3 regions of the Streptomyces sp. NPDC006314 genome follow, and region 1 is predicted to be linked to each of the others. Evidence: riboswitches for the same ligand, from Rfam matches in the RefSeq annotation. Region 1 holds a riboswitch; each other region holds the start of a gene.
What was found. Region 1 has a riboswitch for cobalamin ahead of ABZ079_RS32575 (cobalamin biosynthesis protein). Riboswitches for the same ligand answer to the same signal wherever they lie in the genome.
Positions count from the first base shown of each region.

Region 2: another riboswitch for cobalamin. It lies ahead of ABZ079_RS15670 (CbtB-domain containing protein); the one in region 1 lies ahead of ABZ079_RS32575 (cobalamin biosynthesis protein).
Region 3: another riboswitch for cobalamin. It lies ahead of ABZ079_RS28650 (HoxN/HupN/NixA family nickel/cobalt transporter); the one in region 1 lies ahead of ABZ079_RS32575 (cobalamin biosynthesis protein).

Region 1 is NZ_JBEXRL010000026.1:28,054-37,919, forward strand. Features, by position in the region: gene ABZ079_RS32560 (putative cobaltochelatase) at 1-1,255, opposite strand, end outside; gene cobN (cobaltochelatase subunit CobN) at 1,252-4,911, opposite strand; gene ABZ079_RS32570 (cobyric acid synthase) at 4,908-6,413, opposite strand; gene ABZ079_RS32575 (cobalamin biosynthesis protein) at 6,410-7,354, opposite strand; cobalamin riboswitch at 7,452-7,590, opposite strand; gene ABZ079_RS32580 (hypothetical protein) at 7,768-7,995, opposite strand; gene ABZ079_RS32585 (inorganic phosphate transporter) at 8,030-9,292, opposite strand.
Region 2 is NZ_JBEXRL010000007.1:233,141-243,006, forward strand. Features, by position in the region: gene ABZ079_RS15630 (helix-turn-helix transcriptional regulator) at 1-718, shown strand, start outside; gene ABZ079_RS15635 (hypothetical protein) at 672-989, opposite strand; gene ABZ079_RS15640 (NAD(+)/NADH kinase) at 1,223-2,305, shown strand; gene ABZ079_RS15645 (hypothetical protein) at 2,617-3,366, opposite strand; gene ABZ079_RS15650 (serine/threonine-protein kinase) at 3,379-4,791, opposite strand; gene ABZ079_RS15655 (histidine phosphatase family protein) at 5,112-5,702, shown strand; gene ABZ079_RS15660 (hypothetical protein) at 5,722-6,069, opposite strand; gene ABZ079_RS15665 (CbtA family protein) at 6,216-6,968, opposite strand; gene ABZ079_RS15670 (CbtB-domain containing protein) at 6,990-7,211, opposite strand; cobalamin riboswitch at 7,248-7,382, opposite strand; gene ABZ079_RS15675 (hypothetical protein) at 7,921-8,091, opposite strand; gene ABZ079_RS15680 (PRC-barrel domain-containing protein) at 8,125-8,481, opposite strand; gene ABZ079_RS15685 (DEAD/DEAH box helicase) at 9,516-9,866, opposite strand, start outside.
Region 3 is NZ_JBEXRL010000019.1:47,429-57,294, forward strand. Features, by position in the region: gene tmk (dTMP kinase) at 1-1,206, shown strand, start outside; gene ABZ079_RS28625 (DNA polymerase III subunit delta') at 1,341-2,546, shown strand; gene ABZ079_RS28630 (alpha/beta hydrolase) at 2,890-4,431, shown strand; tRNA gene ABZ079_RS28635 (tRNA-Thr) at 4,539-4,615, shown strand; gene ABZ079_RS28640 (hypothetical protein) at 4,781-5,197, opposite strand; gene ABZ079_RS28645 (hypothetical protein) at 5,433-5,663, opposite strand; cobalamin riboswitch at 5,744-5,931, shown strand; gene ABZ079_RS28650 (HoxN/HupN/NixA family nickel/cobalt transporter) at 5,958-7,073, shown strand; partial or broken gene ABZ079_RS28655 (glycosyltransferase family 2 protein) at 7,436-7,744, shown strand; gene ABZ079_RS28660 (BTAD domain-containing putative transcriptional regulator) at 8,285-9,866, shown strand, end outside.

The sequences.
Region 1 (9,866 bases):
AGCGCCGCCCCGCGGCACCTTCCCCGATGCCGGGCACGCTCAGCACCTTCGTGCGGAACGGCTCGACGGCCCGCGCGGCCGGCTGCTCCTGCGAGCCGGACGCCTGCGGCCGGCCGCCCTCACCGGCCTCGGGCTGCGCTGCGCCGCCGCCGTCACCCTCGGGACCGCTGTCGTCGGGTGCCGGCTGCCCACCGCCGCCACCGGGTCCGTCGGGATCGGGATCGTCCTCGCCGTCCCCGTCGTCCCCGGAGAACTGCTCCAGCGTGTCGTCGAGCTTGTCCTCGTCCAGTCCCGGCGCGTCGAACGGGTTCCGCCGGCGCCGGTGCGGCAGCGCGAGCAGCGCGGCCTGCCGCACGTCCTCGGCGAGCACGTCGGTCCGCCCGGCCCACGCGGCCAGGGCGGTCGCCGTACGCGCCATCACGATGTCGGCGCGCATGCCGTCCACCTCGAAGGCCGCGCAGGTGGCCGCGATCTGCCGCAGCGCCCCGTCGCCCAGCCGCACCTGCGGCAGCAACTCCCGTGCGGCCACGATCTGTTGACGTACGGCAGCCTCATCGCCGGCCCAGCGGACGGCGAAGCCGACGGGATCGTCGTCGTAGGCCAGCCTGCGCCGCACCACCTCCACGCGCTGGTCCGGCTCCCGCGAGGCCGCGACCTCCACGGTCAGCCCGAACCGGTCGAGCAACTGCGGCCGCAGCTCCCCCTCTTCGGGGTTCATGGTGCCGACGAGCAGGAAGCGGGCCGCGTGCCGCACGGAGACGCCCTCGCGCTCCACGTACGAGGCGCCCATCGCCGCCGCGTCCAGCAGCAGGTCGACCAGGTGGTCGTGGAGGAGGTTGACCTCGTCCACGTACAGGATGCCGCGGTGTGCGTCGGCCAGCAGTCCCGGCTCGAACGCCTTCACACCCTCCGCGAGCGCCCGCTCGATGTCGAGCGCGCCGACCAGCCGGTCCTCGGAGGCGCCGACGGGGAGTTCCACCATCCGCGCGGGCCGCTGGGTGGCCGGCCCCGGCTCGTGCGGCCCGTCCGGGCATGACGGGTCCGGTGCCGCCGGGTCACAGGAGAACCGGCACCCGGGGACGACGGCCACCTCGGGCAGCAGCGCCGAAAGGGCGCGTACCGCCGTGGACTTGGCGGTGCCCTTCTCGCCGCGCACCAGCACCCCGCCGACCGCCGGCGAGACGGCGTTCAGCAGCAGCGCGAGCCGCAGATCGTCCTGGCCGACAACGGCCGTGAAAGGGAAGGGGGTGGTCACTGGTCGCCCTCCAAGTCGCCTTCCAGCTCCAGGTAGGTGGCGCGCAGCCGCTCCAGCGTCTCCGCGTCCGGCTCGGCCCACAGTCCGCGGTCCGCGGCCTCCAGCAGGCGCTCGGTGATACCGCGCAGCGCCCACGGGTTGGACTTCTTCATGAAGTCCCGGTTCTCCGGGTCGAAGACGTACTCCGCGCTGAGCTTCTCGTACATCCAGTCGTCGACCACGCCGGCCGTCGCGTCGTAGCCGAACAGGTAGTCCACGGTCGCCGCCATCTCGAAGGCACCCTTGTAGCCGTGCCGGCGCATCGCCGCCATCCAGCGCGGGTTGACCACGCGGGCGCGGAAGACCCGGTGGGTCTCCTCGCCGAGCGTGCGGGTCTTCACCTGGTCCGGTACGGCACTGTCACCCACGTACGCCTCGGGGCTGGCGCCGGTCAGATGCCGGACCATGGCGACCATGCCACCGTGGTACTGGAAGTAGTCGTCGGCGTCGACCAGGTCGTGCTCGCGGGTGTCGACGTTCTTCGCGGCGACCGCGATGCGCTTGAACGCGGTCTCCATGTCGCCGCGCGCCGCCTGTCCGTCGAGCCCGCGGCCGTACGCGTAGCCGCCCCACACCGCGTACACCTCGGCGAGGTCGGCGTCGGAGCGCCAGTTGCGGGCGTCGATCAGCGGCAGCAGCCCGGCGCCGTACGCGCCCGGCTTCGAGCCGAAGATCCGGGCCGTCGCGCGCCGCCGGTCGCCGTGCTCGGCGGTGTCCTCGTCGGCGTGCGCCTTGACGAAGTTCCGCTCGGCCGGCTCGTCCAGCTCCGCCACCGCCCGCACCGCGTCGTCGATCAACCCCACCACGTGCGGGAACGCGTCCCGGAAGAAGCCGGAGATACGGACCGTGACGTCGATGCGCGGCCGCCCCAGCTCCGCCGGCGGGATCACCTCGAAGCCGGTCACCCGGCGGGAGGCGTCGTCCCACACCGGGCGGCAGCCCAGCAGCGCAAGGATCTCCGCGATGTCGTCGCCCTGCGTGCGCATGGCGGACGTGCCCCACACCGTGAGGCCCACCGACTTCGGGTACTCGCCCGTGTCCTGCAGATAGCGGGCCACGAGTGAGTCGGCGAGCGACTGCCCGACCTCCCAGCTCAGCCGGGAGGGAATCGCCTTGGGGTCGACCGAGTAGAAGTTCCGGCCGGTCGGCAGGACGTTGACCAGGCCGCGGGTCGGCGAGCCCGAGGGACCGGCCGGAACGTATCCGCCGGCAAGAGCCCGCAGGATGTGCCCGATCTCGTCGGTGGTGCGGGCGAGCCGCGGTACGACCTCGGTGCAGGCGAACTCCAGCACCGCGACCGCGTCCGGGAATTCACCGCCGAGCACGTCCCGCAGGACGGCGCGTACGGTCGTACCGTCCCAGGCCCGGTCCTCCATGCCCTGCGCGATCCGCCGGCACAGCTGCTCCAGCAGGTCGATCGCGTCCGACGCCGTCCGTGCCGGACCGTCCACCAGGTCCGTCAGCTCCACCGGCGCCTTCACCGGAGCGCCCGGCTCGGCGAGCAGCTCCTTCTCGTCCAGACCGAAATGAGCGGCCAGTGAGGCCCGCAGCCCGGGCAGCGCGTTGGCCTGGCCACCCCACACCTGCGAGGCGCGCAGCACGGCGAGGACGAGGTTCACCCGCGGCTCGCCGACCGGACCGCCGCCCAGGATGTGCAGGCCGTCGCGGATCTGCACGTCCTTGATCTCGCACAGGTAACCGTCGATGTGCATGACGAACTCGTCGAACGCGTCGTCGTCCGGCTGCTCGTCCACGTGCAGGTCGTGGTGCAGCTCGGCCGCCTTGACCAGGGTCCAGATCTGGGCGCGGACGGCCGGGGCCTTCACCGGGTCCAGGTCGGAGACGAGCGCGTACTCGTCCAGCAGCTGCTCCAGCTTGGCCAGGTCGCCGTAGGTGTCCGCGCGCGCCATCGGCGGCACCAGGTGGTCGACCACCGTGGCGTGCCCGCGCCGCTTGGCCTGGGTGCCCTCGCCGGGGTCGTTGACGATGAACGGGTAGATCAGCGGCAGATCGCCGAGCACGGCGTCCGGGGCGCAACCGGCGCTCAGCCCGAGACCCTTGCCCGGCAGCCACTCCATCGTGCCGTGCTTGCCCATGTGCACGACGGCGTCCGCGCCGAAACTGTTCTCCAGCCAGCGGTAGGCCGCCATGTAGTGGTGGGAGGGCGGCATGTCGGGGTCGTGGTAGATCGCGATCGGGTTCTCGCCGAAGCCGCGCGGCGGCTGGATCATCACGACGACGTTCCCGAACTGCAGGGAGGCCAGCACGATGTCCTCGCCGTCCACGTACAGCGAGCCCGGCGGCTCGCCCCACGCCTCGGTCATCGCGTCCCGCAGCTGCGGGTCCAGCTTCTCGAACCACGCCCGGTAGTCGGCCAGCGGCACCCGCGCGGGCGCCGCCGCCAGCTGCTCCTCCGTCAGCCACTCCACGTCGTGACCACCGGCCTCGATCAGCCGGTGGATCAGCTCGTCACCCCCGTCCGGGTACGCGGTGAGCGAGTAGCCGGCGTCGCGCAGCGCGTCCAGCACGCGTACGGCCGAGGCCGGCGTGTCCAGACCGACCGCGTTGCCCACGCGGGAGTGCTTGGTCGGGTACGCCGTGAAGACCAGGGCGATCTTCTTCTCGGCGTTCGGCTTGTGCTTCAACCGCGCGTGCCGCAGGGTGATACCGGCCACCCGGGAGGCCCGCTCCGGGTCGGCGACGTACACCGGCACCTCGGCGCCGTTCTCGCCGGCCTGCTCCTTGAAGGAGAACGGCACGGTGATCAGACGGCCGTCGAACTCGGGGATCGCCACCTGCATCGCCGCGTCCATGGGGGACAGGGCCGCGTCCGACTCCTCCCACGCGTCCCGCGAGGAGGTGAGGCAGAGCCCTTGCAGCACAGGGATGTCGAGGTCGGCGAGCGCGCCGATGTCCCAGGCCTCCTCGTCGCCGCCCGCCGACGCCTGCGAGGCGTGCGTACCGCCGGCCGCGAGCACGGTGGCGACCAGCGCGTCGGCCTTCCCCAGCAGCTCGTACAGCCCGGCGTCCGCACCGCGCAGCGAACCGCAGTACACGGGCAGGGCGTTGGCGCCCTTCGCCTCGATCGCCTCGCACAGCGTGTCCACGAAGGCGGTGTTGCCGCTCAGTTCGTGCGCCCGGTAGAAGAGCACGCCCACGGTCGGGCGGCCGTCCCGCAGCTCGTACCCGCCGTGCACGCCGTACTCCGGCATCTTGCACGGCTCGTCGAAGCCCTCACCGGTCAGCAGCACGGTGTCGGACAGGAACCGGGACAGCTCCAGCAGGTTCGCGGGGCCGCCCTCGACCAGGTACTTCAGCGCCTCCGCGACGACTCCGGCCGGCACGGACGACTCGGCCATCAGCTCGGCGTCGGGGACGGCCTCGCCACCCAGCAGCACGGTCGGCACACCGGACGCCTTCAGCGCGGCCAGCCCGTCCTCCCAGGCACGCTTGCCGCCCAGCAGCCGTACGACGGCGATGTCCGCGCCCTCGATCAGGCCCGGCAGCTCCCCGGCGACGTCGACCCGGGTCGGGTTGCCGATCCGGTACCCGGCGCCGGAGGCCCGGGCCGCCAGCAGATCCGTGTCGGCGGTCGACAACAACAACACTGTGCTCATGCGGGCGCTCCCGGTGGAATGAAAGGCAGTCCTTGTGGCGCGCCCGACTCGATGAGCCGCCAGAGCGCGTCCGTGTCCGCGTGGTGTTCGATCAGGTCGCCGAGCCGGTCGAGCCGCTCCTCGCGCAGCGCGGCGAAGGACGTGTCCGGGGCCGGCACGAAGCGGCGGCCCGCGGCGGCGGCCACCTCGCGCAGGAAGGCCCGCCGGAAACCGTCCGACTCCAGCGAGCCGTGCCAGTGGGTCCCCCAGGTCTGGCCGACCCGGCAGCCGTCCAAAAAGGGCTCGCCCCCGTCGAGCGTGGCCACCCCGTGGTGGATCTCGTACCCCTCGACCCGCTCGCCGAGGGCCTCCCCGGCCGGCCGGGTGAGGGTCTTCTCGCGGGCGAACCGCACCCGCACGGGAAGCAGGCCGAGTCCGGGGACCTGGCCGGCCCGCGACTCGACCTCGTCCTCGATGCGCTCGCCGAGGATCTGGAAGCCGCCGCAGATGCCGAGGACCGGCCTGCGCTGAGCGGCCCGCCGGGCAAGGGCGTCCGCCAGCCCCCGCTCCCGCAGCCACTGAAGCGCCCGCACGGTCCCGCGCGTGCCCGGGACCACCACGAGGTCGGCGTCCGCCAGCTCCTCCGGACGGTCCACGAACCGCACCACGACACCCGGTTCGGCCGCGAGCGCGTCCACGTCGGTGAAGTTGGACATCAGCGGGACCGCGCAGACGGCGACCCGCAGCACGTCCTCGCCGACCGGGGGAGCGACGGCTCCCGACTCCGTTCGGGCAGGGGGGACCCCCATCCCGTCCTCCTCGTCGATGCCGAGCCCGTGCCGGAACGGCAGGACGCCGTACGTCGGCCGCCCGGTGAGGCCCTCAAGCATGTCCAACCCGGGCTCCAGCAGGCTGACATCGCCCCGGAACTTGTTCACCAAAAACCCGGCGACCAGCTCCTGGTCCTCCGGTGAGAGCAGGGCGACCGTGCCGAAGAAGGAGGCGAAGACACCCCCGCGGTCGATGTCGCCGACGACGAGCACGGGCAGCCGCGCGTTCCGCGCGATCCCCATGTTGACGATGTCGGTGCGCCGCAGATTGATCTCGGCCGGGCTCCCCGCTCCCTCACAGATCACCGCGTCATACGTGCCCCGCAACTCGGCCAGGCACTCCAGCACCGTGCCGAGGAGCCGCTGCTGCCGCCCACCGTGGTAGCCGCGCGCGCTCAACTCGCCCACCGGCTTCCCCAGCAGCACCACCTGGCTGCTCTGCTCGCCGCCCGGCTTGAGCAGCACCGGGTTCATCAGCGCGGTCGGCTCGATCCGGCACGCCTGGGCCTGCATGGCCTGCGCACGCCCGATCTCCGCGCCCTCCCGGGTCACGAAGGAATTGAGGGACATGTTCTGCGCCTTGAACGGCGCGACCTTCACACCCTGGCGCACCAGCCACCGGCAGATCCCGGCCGTCACGACGCTCTTGCCGGCGTCGGAGGTGGTGCCGGCGACGAGGAGACCCCCGTTCACTTCCCACGTCCCTTCACGAGTCGGCGCGCGGCGAGCGTGGCGCCGAGCGCGAGCAGGCCGACGCGGCGGGAGAGCCGTACGGCCCGGTCGATGTCGGTGACCCGGACGGGGCGCCCGGTCTTTCCGTTGAGTACGGGGCGGTGTTCGACGCGCCCGCCGTAGGAGAGAGTGCCGCCGAGCCGTACGCCGAGGGCGCCCGCGAACGAGGCCTCGACGGGCCCGGCGTTGGGGCTCGGGTGCTTGCGGGCGTCGGCTCTCCAGGCGCGCAGGGCACCGCGGGGGTCGGGTCCGGCCGCGGCGGCGAGTACGGCGGTCAGCCGGGCCCCCGGCCAGCCGGCGACGTCGTCGAGGCGGGCGGAGGCCCAGCCGTAGCGCCGGAGCCGGGGCGACTTGTGACCGACCATCGCGTCGAGGGTGTTGACCGCCCGGAACCCGAGCAGCCCCGGCACCCCACCCACGGCACCCCACACCAGCGCGCCCACGACGGCGTCGGAGGTGTTCTCGGCGACCGACTCGACCACGGCCCGGGCGATCCCGTCGGCGTCCAGCGCCTGCGGGTCCCGGCCGCACAGATGAGGCAACCGCGCGCGGGCCGTCTCGATGTCCCCGGCCTCCAGGGCACGCCCGATGGCGCGGGCCTCCCGGGCGAGCGAGGTGCCGCCGACGACCGCCCAGGTGGCGGCGGCGGTCAGCGCGACGGAGGCGGTGGGGGAGGGGCGTACGGCGCGTGCGGCCAGCGCGCCGAGGGCGACGGGGCCACCGGCGCACACGGCGGTGTGCAGCGCGCCCCAGCCGCGGTGGTCGTGCCACAACGCGCGTTCCGCGGCCGCGGCAGCCCGCCCGAACGCGGCGACCGGATGCCCGCGGCGTGGATCGCCGAGGAGCAGGTCACCGAGAAGGCCGGCGGCGGCACCGTACGCGTAGAAGCGATCGGCACCCATCGGCTCAGCCGGCCGGGGGTACAGGAGCGGGCCTGGTACTGGTCCTTCGGCAGCCGAGCATGGCGATCTATGTCCTCACTCAGGGTGTCCGCGCCCTGGTTCGACGAGATTCGGCGGTGAGAGTTCCTGGCTCCCGGGGGTTCTTCCCCGGTGACAGTGGCGGGACCGCGCCGGATTCGCACCGGCTTCCTCTCCTGCCGCCGTACATGGCCCGGACAGTCCACCACGCGCCCGGAACGGCCGTCAACTTGCCGTTGACCTGCAGGGGGAGAGTGTGCCGATCCCCACACCGCGGGGGCGCGAGGGGCATGCCAGAGGCTCCCCTCCGCAACAGCGGGAGAGGAGCCTCGGGGTACTCGGTCCAGGCCGGGGCCGACGGGTGCCGGTTCCGGCCTTGGCCCACGGGCGCCAGGTCAGGCCTTGCCCACGATCAGGTAGATGCCGTACGCCACCGCCGCCGCGCAGGCCGCGAAGCAGACATAGGCACCGGTGACGGCGAGGGCGGCGGAGTCGCCCTGGGCCGCCGCCTGCTCGCGCCGGGACAGGCCCTTGATGCCGAGGGTGAACAGGGCCACCAGGCCCACCGTGACCACGAGGCTGACGCCGAAGACGGAGCCGAGGGCCGCCCAGTCGATCTTCATGGGGATGCTTCCTTCAGTTACCGGGTGCCCGGGGTCAGACGGTGGCGGCCGGCGGGGTCGCCGTAGCCGCGTGGGTGGGGTCGGCGGCCGAAGCCGGGCCGGTGGCCTGGGCCGGGAAGGAGAGGTCCAGAGCCGGGCCCGCCGGGGGCGGGATCACGGCGGCGATGGCGGTGGTCACCACGCCGGCCGGCTCCTCGTTCTCGGCGACGACGTTGGTGTGGTCGACGACCTCGCGGCGGGAGATCTTCCAGATCGCGGCGCTGGCGGCGATCAGGAAGACGGCGACGGCGGCGGTGCCCCAGTCACCCAGGTCCGTGACGGACTCGGCGCCCGCGCCGACCAGTGCGGCGGCCGGGAGGGTCAGCGCCCAGGCGAGGAACATGCGGGTCGCGGTGGACCAGCGGACCACACCGCCCTTGCGGCCCAGACCCGCACCCATCACCGAGCCGGAGACGACGTGCGTGGTGGAGAGGGAGAAGCCGAGGTGAGAGGAGGCCAGGATGGCGGTCGCGGCGCTGGTCTGGGCGGCGAAGCCCTGGCGCGGCTCCAGGTCGGTCAGGCCCTTGCCCATCGTGCGGATGATCCGCCAGCCGCCGATGTAGGTGCCGAGCGCGATCGCCAGGCCCGCGGAGAGGATCACCCAGGAGGGAGGGTTCGAGCCGGGCGCGATGGCGCCGCCCGCGATCAGCGCGAGGGTGATGATGCCCATCGTCTTCTGGGCGTCGTTGGTGCCGTGGGCGAGGGAGACCAGGCCGGCGGAGGCGATCTGGCCGGCGCGGTAGCCCTTGCGGGTGGCCTCGCCCTCGGCCTGGCCGCCGATGCCGTAGGAGAAGCGGGTGGCCAGCATGGACGCGACGCCCGCCACGATCGGCGCGGCGACCGCCGGGAGCAGCACCTTGGTGACCAGGACGTCACCGTGCACGGCGCCCAGGCCCGCGGAGGCGACGGTGGCGCCGATCAGCCCGCCCATCAGGGCGTGGGAGGAACTGGAGGGCAGTCCGACCAGCCAGGTCAGCAGGTTCCAGAGGATCGCGCCGACCAGGGCGGCGAAGATGACCTCGGGACGGATGCCGGTCTCGTCGACGAGACCCTTGGAGATCGTGTTCGCGACCTCCACCGAGAGGAAGGCGCCCACAAGATTGAGGGCGGCGGACATGGTCACCGCGATCTTGGGCTTCAGAGCGCCTGTGGAGATGGTGGTGGCCATCGCGTTCGCTGTGTCGTGGAAACCGTTCGTGAAATCGAACGCGAGTGCGGTTACTACCACAATCGCGAGGATCAGCGAGAAGCTTTCCATTTACCCAGGCAATCGTTCGAGGTCATTGGCTGATTGAACGTAGGCAACCTGGGTGAACGGAAGATGAACTGGGACGGGCGCGAGGATGTCAGTAACGCGCGGGGGAGGTTCCGTTTGCCTCGGCCGGCCCAGACGCCCCTTGAATACCGGCCCCGCACGAAGGTCCGCGGCCGGGCCGCCGGCCCGTCGATGAGACGTTGGTCACCCGACGGCCCGGCGCTTGGTGCGGTGCCGCCGGAGCGTCCGGTACCGCCAGCCGCCCGGCAGCGACCGGCCGCGAGGTGCCGTGACGGGGGATCCACAGGGCGTGCGCGGAGGAGGGCGCGCGGGTGCTGCCGGTGCGGAGCCTCCACCACCGGTCGTCGTGCGGATCACCGGGCGGAGGGCGGTCTCGCGCTCCGTCTCCCTGCCGATGGACCGGAGTCAGCGGGCCATCCGCCGTCCTGCTCAGCCCGTGGCGTAGCGCTTCCCGCTGGAGAGGTCGTACTCGACGTCCGGCGCGGGCGGCAGCGTTCGGCCATCCGCCGGCGGCCGCCTTCACGTGGATGGACCGCGCGCCCTTCGCCTGGGCGGC
Region 2 (9,866 bases), on a different contig from region 1:
CACCGACGCGGGCTCCTGGATCGCCCCGGCCACCCGCGCCATCTGGGTCCCGGCCGGCACGGTCCACGCCCATCAGGCACACGGCGAGCTGGAACTGCATCTGGTGGGGCTGCCCGCGATCGAGAACCCGCTCGGCCTCGACGCGCCGACCGTGCTCGCCGTGGGCCCTCTGCTGCGCGAGCTGATCATCGCGTACACCCGTGCCCCGGACGACGACAGCCCCGAGCGGGCCCGGCTGCGCGCGGTGTTGCTCGACCAGCTGCGGGCCTCGCCCCAGCAGCCGTTGCACCTGCCGACACCGTCTTCGCCCCTGCTGCGAGCCCTGTGCGACATCCTGCGCGCCGATCCCGCCGACGGCCGCACGCTCGCCGAGCTGGGCCGGGAGGTCGGGGCCAGCGACCGTACCCTCTCGCGGCTGTTCCGCGGCGACCTCGGCATGACGTTCCCGCAGTGGCGCACCCAGTTGCGGCTGCATCACGCCCTGATCCTGCTGGCCGAGCGGACCCCGGTGACCGCGGTGGCGCATCTGTGCGGCTGGTCGTCGGCGAGCGCGTTCATCGACGTCTTCAGACGTACCTTCGGCCACACTCCGGGCAGCCATCCGGCGCAGGCGCGGGGCGGGGAGCACGCCCGACCGGGAGCCGGGGCGGGTCAGGTCGGCGGCGAGGGCGTCAGATGCCGTTCGGGCCGGCGGCGCGATACGGGAAGCGCCCGGTGAGCCCGCGGTACGCGGCGCGGAGCACCGCCGCCTGGAACAGGGCACTCACGCCGAGGGCCGCCCACCGGAGCGGGCCCGGCGGGAAGAGGAACAGCCACGACGTCGGGGGCCGTGACCAGGGACGCCCACACGCCGCGAAGCCGGGGTCCCCGAACAGCACCTCGGCCTCGATCCAGCCGAGGTCGCCGGCCACCACCGCCAGATAGCCGAGGGCGGCCGGATTGAGCAGGTAGGGGCGCACCGCCGCGCCGAAGGAACGCCGCGAACCCATGGAGCCCCGCGAGCCGTCCGTGTCCCACCTCCCGTGCCACGATCCGCGTCCGGTGACGGCGGCCTGAGTAGCCGTACTCACGTTCGCGCGGATGCCTACCCAGGTCCGGGCCGTGCCCGGGCAGCGGGGTTGCGCACCCCCGGCCGCGGCATCCGGCGGCGTGGCGCGCTCCGGGCCGGGCCGGTCCGCGACGAGGATGGCGCTCGGCGGGGAGAGAGGGCTGGGAGGCGGCTATGACCGTGAACCGTGTCGGCCTGGTCGTCCACGGCGGACGCGCCGAGGCCGTGGCCGCCGCGCGGTCCGTGCGCGAGTGGTGCGCCGAGCACGCCGTGGGATGTACCGACATCGACGTGTGGCAGGAGGGCGAGCGGCACAACGCCCATGAGGAGGTGGACACCGCGGGCGATCCGGACCTCATCGTCACCCTCGGCGGCGACGGCACCTTCCTGCGCGGTGCCCGGCTGGCGGCCGTGAACGACGCTCTGGTGCTCGGCGTCGACCTCGGCCGGGTCGGCTTCCTGACGGAGGTCCCGGCCCCGGCGGTGCGCGCGGCGCTGGACGCGGTCCGGGAGGAGCGGATCACCGTCGAGAGCCGGATGCTCCTCACCATGCGGGCGTCGTGCCGGCTGGAGGTGCCCGCGCAGATGGAGGCGCTGCTGCGGTACGGCCGTGGTCCGCTGCTGCCGCCGCCCCGGATCCGCATGGAGTGCGAGGTGGGCGGCGACTGGGGCGTCGCCCTGAACGTCATGGCCCTGAACGACGTCGTCGTGGAGAAGCTGGCCCGGGACCGGCAGGTGTCGGTCGGGGTCTATCTGGCCGGCCGGCTCCTCGCCAGCTACTCAGCGGACGCGCTGCTGGTGGCCACGCCGACGGGCTCCACCGCGTACAGCTTCGCCGCCGGCGGTCCGGTCGTCTCGCCCCGCGCGGAAGGCCTTGTCTTCACGCCGGTCGCCCCGCACATGGTGTTCAACCGCTCGGTCGTGGCCGCCCCCGACGAGCCCATCGCCCTGCGGGTGCTCGAACGGTCCGGCCAGGCAGCCGTCAGCATCGACGGCCAGCTGCGCGGTGTGCTGAGTCCCGGGGACTGGATCGGCGTGTACGCCGCTCCCCGCCGGCTCAAGGCGGTCCGGCTGGGCCCGACGGACTTCTACGGCCGGCTGCGTGAGCGTATGAACCTCACCGACGCGCCGGCCGCACTCGCCGACGGGAGCGCCGCCCCACTGTGGCCGGTGACCACTCCTCCGCCCGGTGACCTCGCGCATCTCGCACTGCCTCCGGCGCCCGACGAGACGACACGGCCGGCCGGTGGAGGCTGAAGGTGGTCTTCACCGCGGCGACGGGCCTGCGGGGACGGACACTTGCCCGGCCACCGCGTCGACGGCGGGTGGCAGGTGTGCCGACCGCGGGCACGCGTGGAGGCCGACGGTTCCACCGCGTGACGTCGCAGGCCGGCGGCGCCCGCCGACGTGGCGGACGCCGGCGGTGGGCAGGGCGACCGCCCGAGAGGGGCGTGGCCGCCGGCTGTCGCAGCTGCCGGCGCGGGATCGCCCACCGGCGAACGTGTCCCTCGACGGGGGTGCGGCGAAACACCGATCAGCACCGCGTGGCCCAGTCCTCCGCGGGGGGCTCAGTCGTACGCCTTCAGGCACAGCAGCGTCGCGCCGTCGTCCACCTTCGTGGACCAGTACGTGTTGGCGTCGTACCGCTCATGGCGGCAGACCTCGCTACCGGCGCCCGCCGTCGCCCGGTAGATGTCCGTGACGACCAGAATCTCGTTGTACGCGGCGGGAACCCTCCGGTCCGTGCAATTCGGGGACGACAGCATCGCGACGCTGCTGACGTAGTTGCCCGCGCGCTTGGCGAGCAGGCAGTCACCCTGGTGGTACAGGCCGGTGAGGCAGAGCGCGGTCCGCTCGCCGCTGCTGGTGGAGTAGTACGACCAGGTGGCCTTGCCCACGCCGGACGCGCAGTCGCCGGTGGTGCCGGTGACTTTCACGCGCGTCCCGTAGCCGCAGGACGTCGTGTCCGGCTTCTCCTCGCTCCAGTCGTACTTGGTGGTGCCGCCGTAACCGGTGTCGACGACGTCCAGGCAGTCCCCGTACGAGACGGCCCTGAAGGCGTCTTCGGTGGGGTCGGGCTCGGGGGAGCTGGTCTCCGCCTCGGGTTCGGGCTCGGTGTCATCGGAGCCACCGCCCGAGGAACTGGAGGAGCCGGAGTCGTCGGTGCCGCCGTCGATACCGTCGCCGGGGCCGCCGAGGCCGCTGGTGCCGCCGCTGCCGGAGAAGGTGAAAGCGGAGGTGGGGCTGCTCTTCGGGGTGTCGTGGCCCTTCTTCTCCCAAGGCTGCCAGAGCAGTAACCCGATGACGAGTGCGGCCACGAACAGACCGCCCTAGCCTTCCGGGGAACCCGATTTCTGGGCGGGTTTCTTCGCCGCCCCGGGCTTCGGCGGTGCCTTGGGGGTCGACACCGCGCCGGTGCTCTTGTCCTTGGCGGACGTCTCGGTCCTCTCGCGCGCGATGTGTTCGCGTTCCCTGCGCTGACTCTCCCTGCGCTCGCGTTCCTTCTGTTCCTTCTCCTCCCTCTCCTGTTCCCTGCGCTCGCGCTCCCTGCGTTCCGCCTCTTCCTTCCGCGCTTGTTCCCGGCGCCTGCGCTGTTCCTCTTCCCGGCGCGCGCGCTCCCGTGCCTCCGCCTCCGCCTGCTCCTCGGCCTGCTCCCGCACCAAGGCGTCCCGCTGCCTGCGCAGGGCCTCCAGCTGCTCGCGCATCTCGCTGATCGCCTCGTCCGCACCGCCGTCCCGGGCGCTCCCGGGCTTCACCCGAGTCGGTGCTTCGGCCGCGTCCAAGTCGAGTGTGTTGTCGCGGAGTTGACGGCCCTGCTCCGCGTACTCCTCGATCAGCGCGGTCCACGACCGCGGCAGGCACCGCTCGGTGCCCCCGCCCGCCGTCATCCGGTCGAGGCCGGCGAGAACGTCCCGTAGGACGTCGGACGGGGCCGGACGTCTCGCGGGGTCGGCCTCCAGCAGGGGGAGGATCAGCGGTTCCAGTTCCGGCGGCAGTCCGCTGGTGTCGAGCTCTCCGCGCTGGACGAGGGCGAGGATCCCGATGGAGTGGTCCGTCTGCTCGTACGGCGGGCGGCCGACCGCGAGGAAGAAGAGCGTGGCCCCCAGGGAGTACATGTCGGACGCGGCGGTGGACTTCTTGCCGCACGCCTGTTCCGGCGAGGTGAACGCGAAAGTGCCGATGGTCGTCGTCGAGCTGGTGTGGTCGTGGGCGTGTGAGATGCTGAAGTCGATCAGGCGGGGGCCGTCATGGGGCAGCAGGATGTTCAGGGGCTTGATGTCGCGGTGGACGACCCCCAGGCCGTGCAGCTCGACCAGCGCCCGCGCCGCCCCGGCCGCGGCCCAGCGCACTCCGTCGACGGGCAACGTCCCGGCGCTGACGACGAGTTCGGCCAGGCTGGGCGCCGGAATGAACTCGATGGCGAGCCACGGGCGCTCCGCCCTCGCGTCGGCGTCGAGCACCGTGGCGGTGTACGCGCTGTCGACCCGCCCCGCCAATTCCACCTCGCGGGCGAACCGCTCCCGGTCCGGCCTGCTCACGAACCCCTCGGCGAGGAGTGTCTTGACCGCGACGAGCCCGTGGTCCACCGCGGTCCCGGTGGGCCCCGCGGCGCTGGCGGGGGTCCCCAGGGCTTCCTGCCGGGCGAGATAGATGCGGCCCATGCCGCCGGTGGCGATCCGCCGCAGCAGCCGGTAGGGGCCGAGCCGCCGCGGATCGCCGGATTCGAGTGAATAGAGCTTCATTCCGGCCACGCGGCATCACTCCCCATGTGCGTCCCCCGTCCGTGCTGCCGACAGCGTGCGCCCGGTACGCCCGTACGCGATTGTGCGATTCAGCGATCAAACCGTGCCATGTCAGGGCGAGTTCGGGAAGTCCGCATGGCTGGAGCGGCCATAGTCGTCCGATGCGGGCCCCGAATCTGCGGAAACCGCGACTTCCGCGGATGCTATGTTCGCCACGCGGCGGGGCGACGAGCAGGTGCGCGTGCGGCCCGGCGCCCGCTGGCGGCACCCGTGCTGCCGCGGATCGCTGAGGTCTTGGCAGCCGCGGGAGGAGCAGCCACGTGACCAGCCGCGTCACCTTCGTCTCACCCGCGACGAGCCCGTCGCTGCGGCAGGCCCGCTTCTACGACGGCGACTCGATCGACGCCGTCGGGGCCGCCCACGCCCTCTCGGCGGCCGGCGCGCTGCCCGCGTACGCCCGTGTCATCACTTCCCCGAGCGTGCGCTGCCGCGAGACGGCGGCAGCGCTCGGCCTCGACGGCGTGGCGACGCCGGAGTTGCAGGGTCTGGATGCGGGCCGTTGGCGAGGCCGCACCCTTGAGGAGGTGGGAGCCGCCGAGCCGGAGGCGGTGGGCCGTTGGCTCGCCGACGCGGGCTGGTCGGGGCACGGCGGGGAATCGGTGCGGGACGTGTGCGAGCGGGTCGGGCGCTGGCTGGACACCGCGCCGGACACGGACGGCCGTACGGTCGCCGTGGTGGAGCCAGAGGTCGTACGGGCCGCGGTCGTTCATGTCCTGAGCCTGCCCACGGCTGCCTTCTGGCGGCTCGACGTACCGCCGTTGACGGCCACACAGCTCAGTGGACGGGCCGGACGCTGGAATCTGCGGCTCGGGCAGCCCCTGGCCGCGCCGGGCACCGCCGCGGCGCGCTGAGACCGGCGGGCGCCGTGGTTCAGGAGGCCGCGTCCCGGTGACGGCGCAGCAGCGCCGCTATCGCACAGCGCAGGCAGTCGGTTCCCGCGTCCCACTCCGCCGCCCGGGCCGTGGAACAGGACGCCGGGCACTCCGACGGCACGGTGCCGTTCTGCTCGTGGCGATCCGCCGGGTTGTCGACCAGCGTTTCCAGCTCGTGCAGGAGCCGTTCGGTCCGCTTCACCTGCTGGGCGAGCACCCGTACCCGGGCGCTCTGACCGCCGATCTGCCGTCGGCTGGCGATCAGCTGCTCGTATTCCTCGACGGTGAGGGCGACCGCCTCACGGCCCCCGAGCGTGATGCGGCGCGGCTGGGGATGTCTGGCCACTCGGTTCCTCCGCTCCTCGGCTTGGCGGTACCCGCCCCATCGGACGGTGTTCTGTGCCCTGTCCGTGATCCGATCGCGTCGGTGCCCGGAGAACGCGAGAGGGCCCCCGGATGGTTCCAAGGGGCCCTCTCGTGTCCCAAAACCGCTTAGTTCGAGGCGGGAACTGTCCGCCCGGACGGGGCTGTCGCCGGCTTGGGGTTCAGCTGCCGCTCGGCCAACTCGCCGAAGAGCAGCCCGAATCCGGCCCACAGAACGCTCTGGATGGCCAGTGCGGACAGACGGAACCGCCACAGCAGGGTGGCCGGGAAGTCCGCCGGCACCTCGTTGATGACGGGCAGGAACTCATAGGCCAGACCGATCACGACGGCGAAGGCGGCCACCGCGGCCACGGTCGCCCACCAGGTACCCAGAGCGGGCGCCAGGCGCTTGCCCAGGATGGTGGCGGCGACCGCGAGGAGGACGCTGAGCAGCATCATCAGGAAGTACAGGGTGGTCCGCTTGCCGATGGTGTCGGGGTCGCCGACCGACGGCGGGTTGGCCGGGTACTTCAGGAACGGGACCACGTACACGGCGAGCAGTGCGCAGCCGGACAGCAGCAGCGCGGTCACCCGCGGGGAGAAGCTGCCCACGCGGCCCAGCGCGAAGCAGAAGGCCAGCGCGGCGATGCCGCCGAAGGCGACCCCGTAGACGAGGACACCGGTGGCGAGACCGGCGGTGGACTGCAGGGAGCGGGAGACGACCTCCATCTCGTGCTCGTGGGAGTGGGCGTCCTCGAAGCCGATCGCCTTGTCGACGTTCGGCTCACCGAGGAGGTAGGAGACGACCAGGGCGAGCACGCCGGCGGCCAGGCCGGCGAGCATGCCCCGAACGAGGAGGTTTCTTACCGTTGCGGAGTTCATGGGCGTGCGGCGTCCCTCGCGTCAGTGGCAGGGGAAGCCGAGCAGGTGGCGGGCGTCGTGCACCCACTCGTGGACGTCCGTGCCGCTGAACACGGAGGTGGCGCCCTGCTCGGCGCCGACGAAGTAGAGCAGGATCAGCATCATGATGCCGAAGAAGACCGCCCAGGGAGCTATCGCCTTCAGCGGCAGCTTGGCGGGGATGGCGGGAGTGGTGGCTGTCGGCTGGGCGACGGTCTGCGCCATGGCAGAACCTCCTCTGGGAGTTCGCGTCCCATCTCGGTGGTGCAGTGGACGACGGCCACGGGTCTGACTCACGAGACGCCTCTCGCATACAGTGGCGCGACCGTGCCGGATTCCCACCGGCTTCCGTCTCGCCGTCGTCGATATCTGACAGACCGTACCGCGTGACGCGTAGCCCGCCAAGACCGCGCCACCTGGCGTGATCTTCCTCTCGCGGTAGGTGACCGGTCTGCTGAGTGCGGTGGGTGCGATGGGACTCGGGTGGCCTCCTGCCGGCGAAGGCGCCCATCCGCCCTTCTGGCCCCAGGTCGCGAACACCGCATCGACCAGGCGCCGTTCGCCCGAGACCGGCCCGGCACGCTCGGCCTCCCCGCGCCCACGGGGCGTCCGGTCAGGCACGGTTCGCATGGTCTTGGCCGTCGGCCGCGTCTCCTTGATGTCGACGCCTGCCACGAACGCCCGCGCCGACCCGGTGATCATGATGCGGCCGCGGTCGGGGCGCGGTCGAGGGCCTCGGGGGCTGCCATGGCCCTCATGGCCTGGTGGTGGCGGGCGTACGGGGCTCAGCGAGGCGGCGAGGGCCGTGTGACGGTCGTGTTCTGGGCGGAGCGGTGAACGGCCGGTTCGGCGGCCTGTGTCCGAGGTGCCGGGTCGGCGGGTTCCCTGGCGGGATGTGCCGGGCGACCGGCGAGTCCGCCGGCGCGGGAATCCGTCAGCGGAGGACGTGCCGATGGGAGCGCCGGGACAACCGCACGGCGGCGAGGACCAGGTCGGCGACGAGGAGCGCGATGCCGATGATCAGCAGATAGCCGAGACCCTCCACCGTCGCGCCGATCAGTCCCAGCACGATGGCGACGATGACGATCAGCAGGAAGATCACCATGACGGGAACACCTCCCTTGGCCGGACGCGGCCGTCAGCGGCGCGCGAGTTGCCGTTCGCCGCCGGCCCCTGGTTGGTAGGCCATGCCGTAGTAATGGAAGATCGCCTCCTCCTGCTCGGCGGGCAGCACGTCGTCCGTGCCGATCGAAGGGGACTTCCTGACGCGTGCCCTGTCGTAGGAGACCTTGACGTAGTCCGGGCCGAGGACTGTCTCGTCGAGGGGCACGAAGACAAGGAACCGGTGGGTGGGCAGACCGGTCCGGACGGTGACCATGGCCGGTTGGTCGGTGGTGGTGTCCACGTAGACGGCTTCGAGCGCGCCGATCTTGTGACCCTTCGGGTCGACGACATCGCGGTTGCGCCACTCGCGGATATCGGCTGGCTGGATCATGCCGTTTCTCCTTCCCGCTCTCGTTCGGCGAGAGCAGAACGAACGCCGGGCTCGGGTGGCCCGGCCTCGGCGGTCGGGTGGGGAGCGGGTGCTCACCGATCACGTGGCACAGCCAAGGAGCGCAGGGCGGGGGACGTGTGAGGCCTGAAGAGCGGGATGCGTCCGTCTCCGGCACACGACGTGCCCCGGCCGTTTCAGCGTACTCCTGCCGGTTTCCACGCCCGCTTCGCCGGATGCGGAGTCGTCTCTTGCCCACCCGTGCTGCACCCCGAGCCCGTCACAGCCCCGGCCGCGCGTCTCGCGCTGAAGCGCAACGGCACGTCCCGTGGACTCCTGGACGGTGCCTGGCGGCCCCGCTCCCGGAACCCGCTGAGCTGAGATCGACCCGCACAAGCTGTCGCTGCGCTCCTACGGCACCGGCCGCTGGGACTCATCCCGCCGGGGACCACCGCGGACGAGGCCGGGCACGCCGGCTCCGCGGCCGACCGGCCGCTCGATCCCGACGAGGCATGGGAGTACGAGGGCGGCGCGTCCTCGGTCTCCGCGGCCGTACCGGCCAGGCCGGTCGCGCCAGTCGCCTGATCATCGGCATGTGAGAGGGCCGCCATGCACGCCTTCCTGACGGTCGCCGCCTTCCTGGTCCCCATCGCGGGGGCGGCATTCGTGATCCACCGGCTCAACGCCGAGCACGCGGAAAGAATCGCCGTGCACCGGTACAGCCGCGCTCTGCCCGGCCGCGTGCCCCGCGGCCCGCGCCGCGGCGCCGACGCGGCACAACCCCCTGCGGGACCGCGACAGTCCGAGTCGCCGACCGTCGGCGAACAAGGTGACCCCCGCGACGAGGGCCGCGGCTGCTCCTCACCGCGGCGTCGCCGCAACCGCTCCACTGACCACAGGTGACGACGGCGGACAGCCACCGGACGCGGATGCCGGCGCCGCCCGCTGACCCTCCCGAAGTCCCCCGGCGTTCGATGCCGGAGGACTTCGGCGGCCCGCGTGAGGTGCGTGTATGCCCGCTCGGCAGGTCCCTCGCGTCAGCGGCCCCTGCGCACCCGGGCCGCCGCGCGTGCTTCGGCTGCCTTGCGCTGCTCGGCGGCTTTGCGGGATTCCTTCGCGGGGCGGCCCGGACGAGTGCCGAGGCCGCGGAAGGGGGCGTTGCCGCTGCCGCTCTTCACCCCGGCCGGTGGGCGCTTCGCCCCCGTGATGGTGGTCAGCTTCTCCTCGCCGGAGCGCACCTGTGTGACGGTCGGCCGGATCCCGGCGTCGGACATCATCCGGTTCACATCGCGCCGCTGGTTGGGGGTGACGAGGGTGACCACGTTCCCGGATTCCCCGGCACGCGCCGTGCGCCCGCCACGGTGCAGGTAATCCTTGGCGTCGGCCGG
Region 3 (9,866 bases), on a different contig from region 1:
GCCGAGGAGGAGGCCGCCCGCAAGGCCGAGGAAGAGCGCCTGGAGCGTGAGCGCCAGGAGCAGCTCGCCAAGCTGCGCGCCGAGGAGGAGGAGCGCAAGCGCCGCGAGCTGGAGGAGGCGCAGCGCCGCGAGGCCGAGCGGCAGGCGGAGGAGGCCCGGCAGCGGGCCGAGGAAGCGGCCCGGCGCGCGGAGGAGGAGCGGCAGCGGCTGCTCGCCGAGGAGAAGGCCCGCGCCGAGAAGGAGGCCCGCCGCAAGGCCGAGGAGGAGCGGCGGCGCCGGCAGGCAGAGGAAGAGGCCCGCCTGCGCGCCGAGGAGGAGGCCCGGCAGGCCCGGCTGCGCGCCGAGGAGGAGGCGCGGCGCCTGGAGAAGCAGCGCAAGGCCGAGGAGGCGTTGCTGCGTGCCGAGGAGGCCCGCCGGCAGGCGGCCGAGGCCGCGGCGGCGGCCGACGCGGCGGCCCGCAGGCCCAGCACACCTCTGCCGACCACGCCGGGCGTGGCTCCCCACGCGACGCCGGCGGCGTCGCCGGGTGCCCGTGGTGCCGAGGAGACGGCCCCGACACCGGTGGTCTCACCCGGCACGCCCGAGGCGGGCACGCGCGCCGGGGGGAGGCCGGAGGCGGGCCGGCCGGAACCGGGCGCCGACGACACGACGGTGCTGCGTCCGGTGCGCGCGGAGCGCGGTGGCTCCGCCGAGGACGTGCACGGTGTCCCCGCCGACTCCGAGGTGACCGCCGAGCTGCCGCAACTGCCGGTCGCCTCCGGCGCCGCGGACGAGACGGCGGTGCTGCGGCCGGTGGTTCCGGGTGCGGCGGACGAGACGGCGGTGCTGCCGCCGGTGACTCCGGCAGGCGCGGCGGACGAGACGGCCGTACTGCCGCCGGTGACCCCGGGCGCGGCCGACGAGACGGCCGTACTGCCGCCCGTACGGGATGACGCCCCGACGGACCGGGTGCCGCCCGGCTTCTTCCGGGACGAGCGGCCCACCGCCGGTCCCGACGGCTCCGAAGGGCATACGCGCGAGATGCCCCGGATCGAGGCCGACGGCACGCCCCGCCGCCGGCCGCGCCCCGACTGGGCCGAGGAGACCCCGCTGGACGACCTGCCGACTCTGGCGGACGAACTGCTGGGGTCGTACGACGGGCAGGACTCCGGCGACCGCGACGAGGAACAGGGCCGCAGGGGCCGTGGGCGGGGTCGGCGCGGCTGAGAGCCGTTCCTGCTCAGGGCGTCAGGCAGTGCCCGAGGCACGGCCACCGGAACCTGAGTGTCACCATCAATGTCAGTGCCCACCCGCACAATGGATTCCGGAACGTGGAGTGTGACGGAAGGGCGGCGTGACCCGTGACCGTGTGGGACGACCTCGTCGGGCAGGAGAAGGTGAGCGCGGTGCTCGGCGCCGCCGCGCGGGACGCTGACGCCCTCGTCACCGCCGCCACGGCCGACGAGCCGCCGCCCGAGGCGTCGAAGATGACGCACGCCTGGCTGTTCACTGGCCCGCCCGGGGCAGGCCGGAACCAGGCGGCCAGAGCCTTCGCCGCGGCCCTGCAGTGCGTGAGCCCGGACCGCGCTCTCGGCGGTTCTCCCGGCTGTGGCTTCTGCGACGGCTGCCACACCGCGCTGCTCGGCACGCACGCGGACGTCAACACGGTCGCCGCGGTGGGCTCCGAGATCCTGGTGAAGGACATGCGGGACACGGTCCGCAAGTCGTTCACCTCCCCGGCGAACGGCCGCTGGCAGATCATCCTGGTCGAGGACGCCGAGCGGCTGAACGAGAAGTCGGCCAACGCGGTCCTCAAGGCCGTCGAGGAGCCGGCCCCGCGCACGGTCTGGCTGCTGTGCGCCCCCTCCATCGAGGATGTCCTGCCGACGATCCGCTCCCGCTGCCGCCACCTGAATCTGCGTACACCCTCCGTCGACGCCGTCGCCGACATGCTCGTACGCCGTGACGGCATCGAACCGGAGATCGCGGCGGCGGTCGCCCGCGCCACCCAGGGCCACGTCGACCGGGCCCGGCGCCTGGCCACCGACCCGGCGGCCCGCGAGCGCCGCGCCGCCGTGCTCAAGCTCCCGCTGCGCCTGGACGAGGTCGGCGCCTGTCTCAAGGCGGCCCAGGAACTGGTCGACGCGGCCGCCGAGGACGCCAAGCAGCTCGCCGAAGAGATGGACGGCAAGGAGACCGAGGAGCTGAAGGCGGCACTGGGCGCGGTGCAGGGGGGCCGGCTGCCGCGCGGCACGGCAGGTGTGATGAAGGACCTCGAGGACATGCAGAAGCGCCGCAGAACCCGCACGCAGCGCGACAGCCTCGACGTCGCCCTCGGCGACCTCACCGCCTTCTACCGCGACGTCCTCGCCCTCCAGCTCGGCTCCCGAGTGGCGATCGCCAACGCCGACGCCGAGGACGCCCTGCAGCGGCTGGCCCGCGGCAGCGCCCCGGAGTCCACGCTCCGCCGCATCGAGGCGGTCGCCGCCTGCCGCGAAGCCCTGGACCGCAATGTGGCCCCGCTGCTCGCGGTGGAGGCGATGACGATGGCCCTGCGGGCGGGATGACGACCTGGGCGGGCCACGGGCCGGCGGATACGCTCCGGCCGTCGTACCGCGGTCGAGGGCCGGGGTTCCCCTACCGTTGCCGAAGTCCGCGGTCCGCGTACCGCTGTCCAGGCCCGGCGCCTGAGAATCGGTGCCGAACTCCGGCCTCCCCGTGCCTCAGCCGGACTCCTCCGCCCGTACCACCGTTGACGTCTGGCGTCCCCCGTACGAGCCCACGCCGCACACATAGCGCCTCCAAGTCGTCGCGCAGAGTTACGATCTCCCGATGCACACCAGGTCATCCCACTGCCGCCGATCTCCGCTCCGGCCCCGGGGCACCCACATCCCGACGATGGACCGTCTCATGGCCGCGCTCCTCACGGCCGCCGCGCTGCTCGTGACCGCCTGCTCCTCCGGGAGTCCGACCATGTCGACGGGCGGGACGGTGGACGCGGCGCTGGCCGCGCTGCCGCGGTCGACGCCGTCGGCGCTGACGCCGTACTACGCGCAGCGGCCGCACTGGCGCAGCTGCGGTACCCCCGGCTTCCAGTGCGCGACGATCAAGGCCCCGCTGGATTACGCGAAGCCCGGCTCGGGCGACGTCCGGCTCGCCGTCGCCCGCAAGAAGGCCACCGGCAAGGGCAAGCCGCTCGGCTCACTGCTGGTCAACCCGGGTGGCCCGGGCGGCTCCGCGATCAGCTACCTCCAGCAGTACGCCGGCATCGGCTACCCGGCGGACGTCCGTGCCCGCTACGACATGGCCGCGGTGGACCCGCGGGGCGTCGCCCGCAGCGAGCCCGTCGAATGCCTCGACGGACGTCAGATGGACGCATACACGCAGACGGACCTGACGCCCGACGACCAGGGGGAGCGGAACGCGCTGGTCGCGGCCGACAAGAAGTTCACGGAGGGCTGCGGTGCGCATTCGGCACGGCTGCTCCGGCACGTCTCCACCGTCGAGACGGCACGGGACATGGACATCGTGCGGGCGGTGCTGGGCGACCGGAAGCTGAACTACGTCGGGGCGTCGTACGGCACGTTCCTCGGGGCGACGTACGCCGGTCTGTTCCCGGAGCGGGTGGGCCGTATGGTCCTGGACGGCGCGATGGACCCCAGCCTCGACGCCCGCGAGCTGAACCTCGACCAGACGGCGGGATTCGAGACGGCGTTCCAGGAGTTCGCGAAGGACTGCGTACGGCACCCCGACTGCCCGCTCGGCGGCACGAGTACGACGCCCGCACAGGTCGGCGACCACCTCAAGGCGTTCTTCCGCAAGCTGGACACCCACCCCATCCCGGCGGGCGACCCGGGCGGCCGCAGGCTCGGCGAGGCGCTCGCCACCACCGGGGTGATCGCGGCGATGTACGACGAGGGGACGTGGGAGCAGCTGCGCGAGGCGCTGTTCTCGGCGATGAAGGAGAACGACGGCGCGGGCCTGCTCGTGCTCTCCGACAGCTACTACGAGCGTGACAAGAGCGGCCGCTACAGCAACCTGATGATGGCCAACGCCGCAGTGAACTGCCTGGACCTGCCGCCGGCCTTCTCCGGCCCCGAACAGGTGGAGAAGGCGCTGCCCCAGTTCGAGAAGGCGTCCCCCATCTTCGGTGGCGGCCTGGCCTGGGCCTCGCTGAACTGCGCGTACTGGCCGGTGAAGGCGACGGGCGAACCGCACCGCATCGAGGCGAAGGGTGCGGCGCCGATCGTGGTGGTCGGCACCACCCGCGACCCGGCGACCCCCTACCGCGAGGCGCAGTCCCTGGCCCGCCAGCTCTCCTCGGCCCGCCTCCTGACCTACGTCGGTGACGGCCACACCGCCTACGGCCGTGGCAGCAGCTGCATCGACACGGCGATCAACACCTATCTGCTCCGCGGCACCCCGCCGACCGCCGGAAAGCGCTGCTCATAGCCCGTCCACCCACCCCGGAGCGGAGGGCTCCGGGGTGGGTGCGAAGCACCCTTGGAAACTGTGTAGACTTACCGACGTTGCTGATCGCACCATGGTGTGGGCAGCGCGCCGCTTTAGCTCAGATGGCCAGAGCAACGCACTCGTAATGCGTAGGTCTCGGGTTCGAATCCCGAAAGCGGCTCCACTGAGACCCCGGGTCGGACATCGTCCGACCCGGGGTCTTCTCGTTCAGCGGAGACGACGGCTGCGGCGCGCGCGTGCCGCGCCCCCCGGACGCGGCGGCATCCCCGGGAGCCATGTCCTCGCGGATCCGCCTGGGTGGACGGGGGGCACGCGCGCGCCTCGCGGCTCAGGCGCGGACGTCGTGCCAGGGCGAGCACTCCCGGTACGTGCTGGTCACGATGCAGCCCCGCAGCTTGTACGCCTTCCCTTCGGGGAGGTTGCCGGGGACGATCTTCATGTAGGGGGAGTCGTGGCCCCGGGTGGAAGCGATGCGGCCGTTGCTGAGCTCCGCCTCGATTCCCAAGCCGTCGGCGTACACGTCCTTGGCGATGAGGGCATCGCCCGGAATGTCGGGGGCGGGCTGCGGGTCGGCGTTCCAGCGGGCGTACCCGATCACCTTCCCGCTGGAATTGTGGATGGTGATGGTGTACGACCCGTCCGGGTCCATGGCGTTGGCAGTGCCGGCCCCGGCGGTGAGCGCCACCCCGACGAGCATCGCGCCCATGCCGAGGATCGTGCCGACGCGCTTGCGTATCAGGCTCATGTGGTTCCCCTGTTTCTCTGTACGGCAGGTCGCCGTCGCACTGCCTTGCTTCATCAACGACAGTGATGATCAGTCATCATCACTCTATAGAACGGTTGTTACGCCTCGACCGGGGTGGGGCGCACGCGGGTCAGGGCGGCAACCGGCTCTGTGGCAGAGGCAGGGCGGCTCCATGGCCTGGGTGACCACGTGGGAGCGAGCATCGAGAAGGGGCGCGGCAGCGGACGGTAGCGCGTCAGTCGGGTGAGACGCAGTGTTTCAGCAGTGCGGAGATCGATCCGTCGACGAGCCGACCGGCCTCGTGGAGCGCGAGCAGCAGGGACAGACGGCCGGGATCGGAGAGCAGCGAGAAGCGATCGGCCCAGGCGCGTACCCGCTCCGGCTCGCCGACGGCGGCGATGGCGTCACAGACCCGATGGCCGTCGATGGTGCGCTGCCCGGCACGATCCGCGGGGACGAGATGCATGCCCCCATCATCGCAGCCACCTGCCCCGCGCCTCCATACCTGTTCAGCTGTGCAGCCTTGCAGCCGCTACCCACCGCCCCCTAGTGTGAGCAGGCCGTGGTGTTCGGGAAGACCGGTGACAGCCCTCAGGGCTCAGACCGGAGCGGCCCTCGCCACTGTGATCGGGAAGTTCCCGCCCCCTACACGCCACTGGCCGCACAGCCGGGAAGGCAGGGGCGGGCGCGGCGACCCGTCAGCCAGGAGACCGGCCACGGCATCACGAAGCTGATCCACGAGGTGCTGGAGCGTGAACGCATGACCGTGTCCGAAGGCGTGCCCGAAACCGCCGCCACCCCGTCCCCGTCGTTCCGCTGGCGTCGCGAGGACACCGTCCGGACCGTGGGCCTGCTGGGCGTGATCGTCGCCCTGCACGTGGTCGCGTTCGGCATCCTGTTCCTGCTCGTGATTCCCCGTCACTATGAGGTGGGCACCAAGGCGTTCGGCCTGGGTCTCGGCATCACGGCGTACACGCTCGGCATGCGGCATGCCTTCGACGCGGACCACATCGCGGCGATCGACAACACCACCCGCAAGCTGATGGCCGACGGAAAGCGGCCGGTGTCGGTGGGCTTCTGGTTCGCGCTCGGGCATTCCAGCGTGGTGGTCGCCATGGCCGCCCTGGTCGCCGGAGGCGCGAAGCTCGCCGGCACCCTCATGAACGACGGCTCCCGAACCCACCAGGTCCTCGGCACCGTCGGCACCACGGTCTCCGGCAGCTTCCTGTACCTCATCGCCGCCCTCAACCTCGTCGCGCTCTTCGGCATCCTGCGCGTATTCAGGGCGATGCGCGCCGGACATTACGACGAGGCGGAACTGGAGGCCCACCTCGACTCGCGCGGCTTCATGAACCGTCTCCTGGGCCGGCTCACCAAGTCCATCCGCCGCCCGGGCCAGATGTTCCCGCTGGGCTTCCTCTTCGGCATCGGCTTCGACACCACGACGGAGGTTCTGCTCCTCGCCCTGGCCGGCAACGGTGCCGCCGCGGGTCTGCCGTGGTACGCGGTGCTGTGCCTGCCGCTGCTGTTCGCGGCCGGCATGAGCCTGTTCGACACCCTCGACGGCACGTTCATGAACTTCGCCTACCAGTGGGCTTTCTCCAACCCGGTGCGGAAGGTGTTCTACAACCTCACCATCACCGGCCTGTCCATCGCCGTGGCCTTCTTCGTCGGCACGATCGAGCTGGTCGGCGTCCTGCACGACAAGCTCGGCCTGCATGATGACGTCACGGGCTGGATCGCGGCCCTGGACCTGGACAACGTCGGCTATGTCATCGCCGGCCTGTTCGTCGTCGTCTGGGCCGTGGCCATCGCGTACTGGCGCCTGGCCAAGGTCGAGGAGCGCTGGACCGTCCGCGTCGCCGACGAGGGCTGAGGGGGAGCGCTGGACCGTCCGCGCCTGCGGCACGGGCTGCCCGGTGAAGACGACGAGGTGCCACTTTCCCTTGCCGCGGGTCACCGTGCAGGTGTCGCTCATGGGCCTGCCCGCCTTGTCCTTGGCGGTGAGATGGGCGCTGCCGGTGTCGGGGCCCATGTCGTGGCCGGCCTCCAGATCGCTGATCTTCCCACCCCGTCCGCCTTTTCGCGGCGAGGATCTTTGCTGCTTCTCGCCTCGGCCAGGGCTCGTCCTTCACGCCGCCGATCTGCTCCTTCTTCTCCTGTGAGGGGGCAGCGGCCTGTCATGTGCGGTGGGCGTACCACCAGGTGTGCGGTTGGTCAGAGATGATCTTCTTCACGCTTTTGCACGCCCCCGGGGTGCTGCTCCGGCACCCCAAGACCTCACCGGCCCGGCACGCCGTCTACTACCGCATCAACGCCCGCGACCGCGTCAGGCTCGTCCGGCGTCGACTGCCCCTGCCGCTCATCCCGGTGCACCTGGGGGTGTGGACGCTGCTCACGCTCGCCCGCACCCGTTCCCGGCCGGGGCTGAAGGCATGGTTCGGCGGATTCCTGGAGGGGGTGCGGGAGCCGGCCGGAGAGCGACGGGCGATGCGCTGGCGGGCGGTGTGGCGGCTCACCCGGCTCGGCCGCCCGCCGGTGATCTGACCGTGTGCGGGGGCGGGGCATCTCTGGGTCTGCGGCTGGGCCCGGAGTCCGAGCTGTGCGACGGCCCCCAAGGTCCGCGCCGTGCCACGGGCCGGAAGGGCAAGCCCCGAACGCAGCGGCCGGGAAAGGGAGTCCAGCGGCCCGGCGAAGGGAACGGGACGGAGCCCCGGTCGTTCACCTCCGCCGCCCGGGGCCCCTTGCGTCCCCGGATCCGGCCAGCGGCGACACTCCCCCGAGTTACGCGACTTACGCGCGCGCCGTCGAGCCAGATCCGATGGAATGATCACATCAGGATGCGCCAACGGATCGCTAACATGTGGCCAACGGTTCCACGGCGGGTCGCGGACCGGCTGGCCGGAAGTCGCCCCGGCGACAGGGGAACAGGCGGTGGGACGGGCGGGTCCTGAGCCGGAGCGGCGAAACAGAAGGTGGCGGGAAACCGTTGTGGACAGGGCGGGAATCCGCCAGGGAACGGCGGGCGCGCGCCCGCCGCGGAGCACGGTCGGTCCCGACCGCGCGGGAAGGCAGTGGGGCGGCGTGATGCGGCGGTACGAGCTGCGGTTCGGCCTGCTGGGACCGCCCGTCCTCTACGACCGACCGCCGTACGAGATCTCGTACGGCACCCCCGGCGGCCCTTCCGGCGAACCCGCCGACAGCACCCTCGCCGGCGCTTCCCAGGCCCCGGACGACACCTCCGACGACGGTGTCCGCGCCATCGGTAGTCCCAAGGTGCGCACCCTGCTCGCCGCCCTGCTGCTGGAGGCCGGCCGGGTCGTGTCCGTGGAGTCGCTGAAGGACGCCCTGTGGGGCGGGGCGCCGCCCGTCTCCGCTCAGGCCTCCCTGCACAACCATGTCACCCGGCTGCGCCGGCTTCTGGACGACCCCGACCGGCTCAGGGCCGTACCGCCGGGGTATCTGCTGCGCGTGGATCACGGCGAGTTGGACGTGCACGTGTTCGACGTACGGGTCAGCGAGGCGCGTGCCGCGCACGCCCTGCGGGACTGGCCGGGCGTCGTACGTGCCTGCACGGCCGCGCTCGCGCTCTGGCGCGGCACCCCGCTCAGCGGGCTCCCCGCCGACCTCGGTGGATACGCCCTCGTGCAGCGCCTGGAGGAGGCGCGGCTGCTTCTGCTCGAGTGGCGCTATGACGCCGAACTCGCGCTGGGTGGTGCCCGGTTGGCCGCACTGGTCCCCGAGCTGGCGGCTCTCGTCGCCGAGTATCCGCTACGCGAGGCGTACCACCGTCAGCTGATGCTCGCCCTGCATCGCACCGGCCGCCAGGCCGAGGCCCTGGCCGTCCACCGTGACCTGCGTGCCCGCCTGGTCGAGGAACTCGGTATCGAGCCCGGCACGGCGGTCCGTGAGGCGCACGCCGAGGTGCTGCGGGGGAGCGGCGAGGGACAGCGGCAACGCGAGGGGCACGGTGACCGGCGGCGAGTCGCCGAGGACAGCCGACAGCGGCGTCCGGGACACGACTCGGGGACGGCTGGCGCCACGACGCCTCCCGCATCCCCCCGCGAAGCCGACTCCGCCACGCGGCAGCAGACCCCGCGCCCGGCCCAGTTGCCGGCTCCTCCGGCCCACTTCACCGGCCGCGCCGATGTACGCCGGGAGCTGTGCCGGGCGTTGACCGAGCCGCCCGCACCGGCCCCTGCCGTCGCCGTGATCAGCGGTATGGCGGGCGTCGGCAAGAGCGCGTTGGCCCTGCATGTGGCACATGAGCTGCGGGAGCGTTTCACCGACGGCCAGCTCTACGTCAACCTGCACGGCGCCACCCCGGGCATGGTCCCGCTCGCCGCCGTGCAGGCACTCGCCGCCCTGCTGCGCGACCTCGGGGTCGAGCCCCGCAACGTCCCCGAACACCCGGACGCCGCGGCCGCGTTGCTCCGCTCCTTGCTGGCGCCCGCCCGCATCCTGCTGGTGCTGGACGACGCGGCCAACGCGGCCCAGGTACGGCCTCTGCTGCCCGCCGGGCCCGGCTGCGCGGTGATCGTCACCAGCCGTTCGCCGCTGACCGCCCTCGACGGTGCCCGGCGCTTTCCGCTCGGCCCGCTGACCGGCGAGGACAGTGCGGCCCTGCTGCGCGCGGTGAGCGGACGCGAGGGACTGGACGCCGGTCACG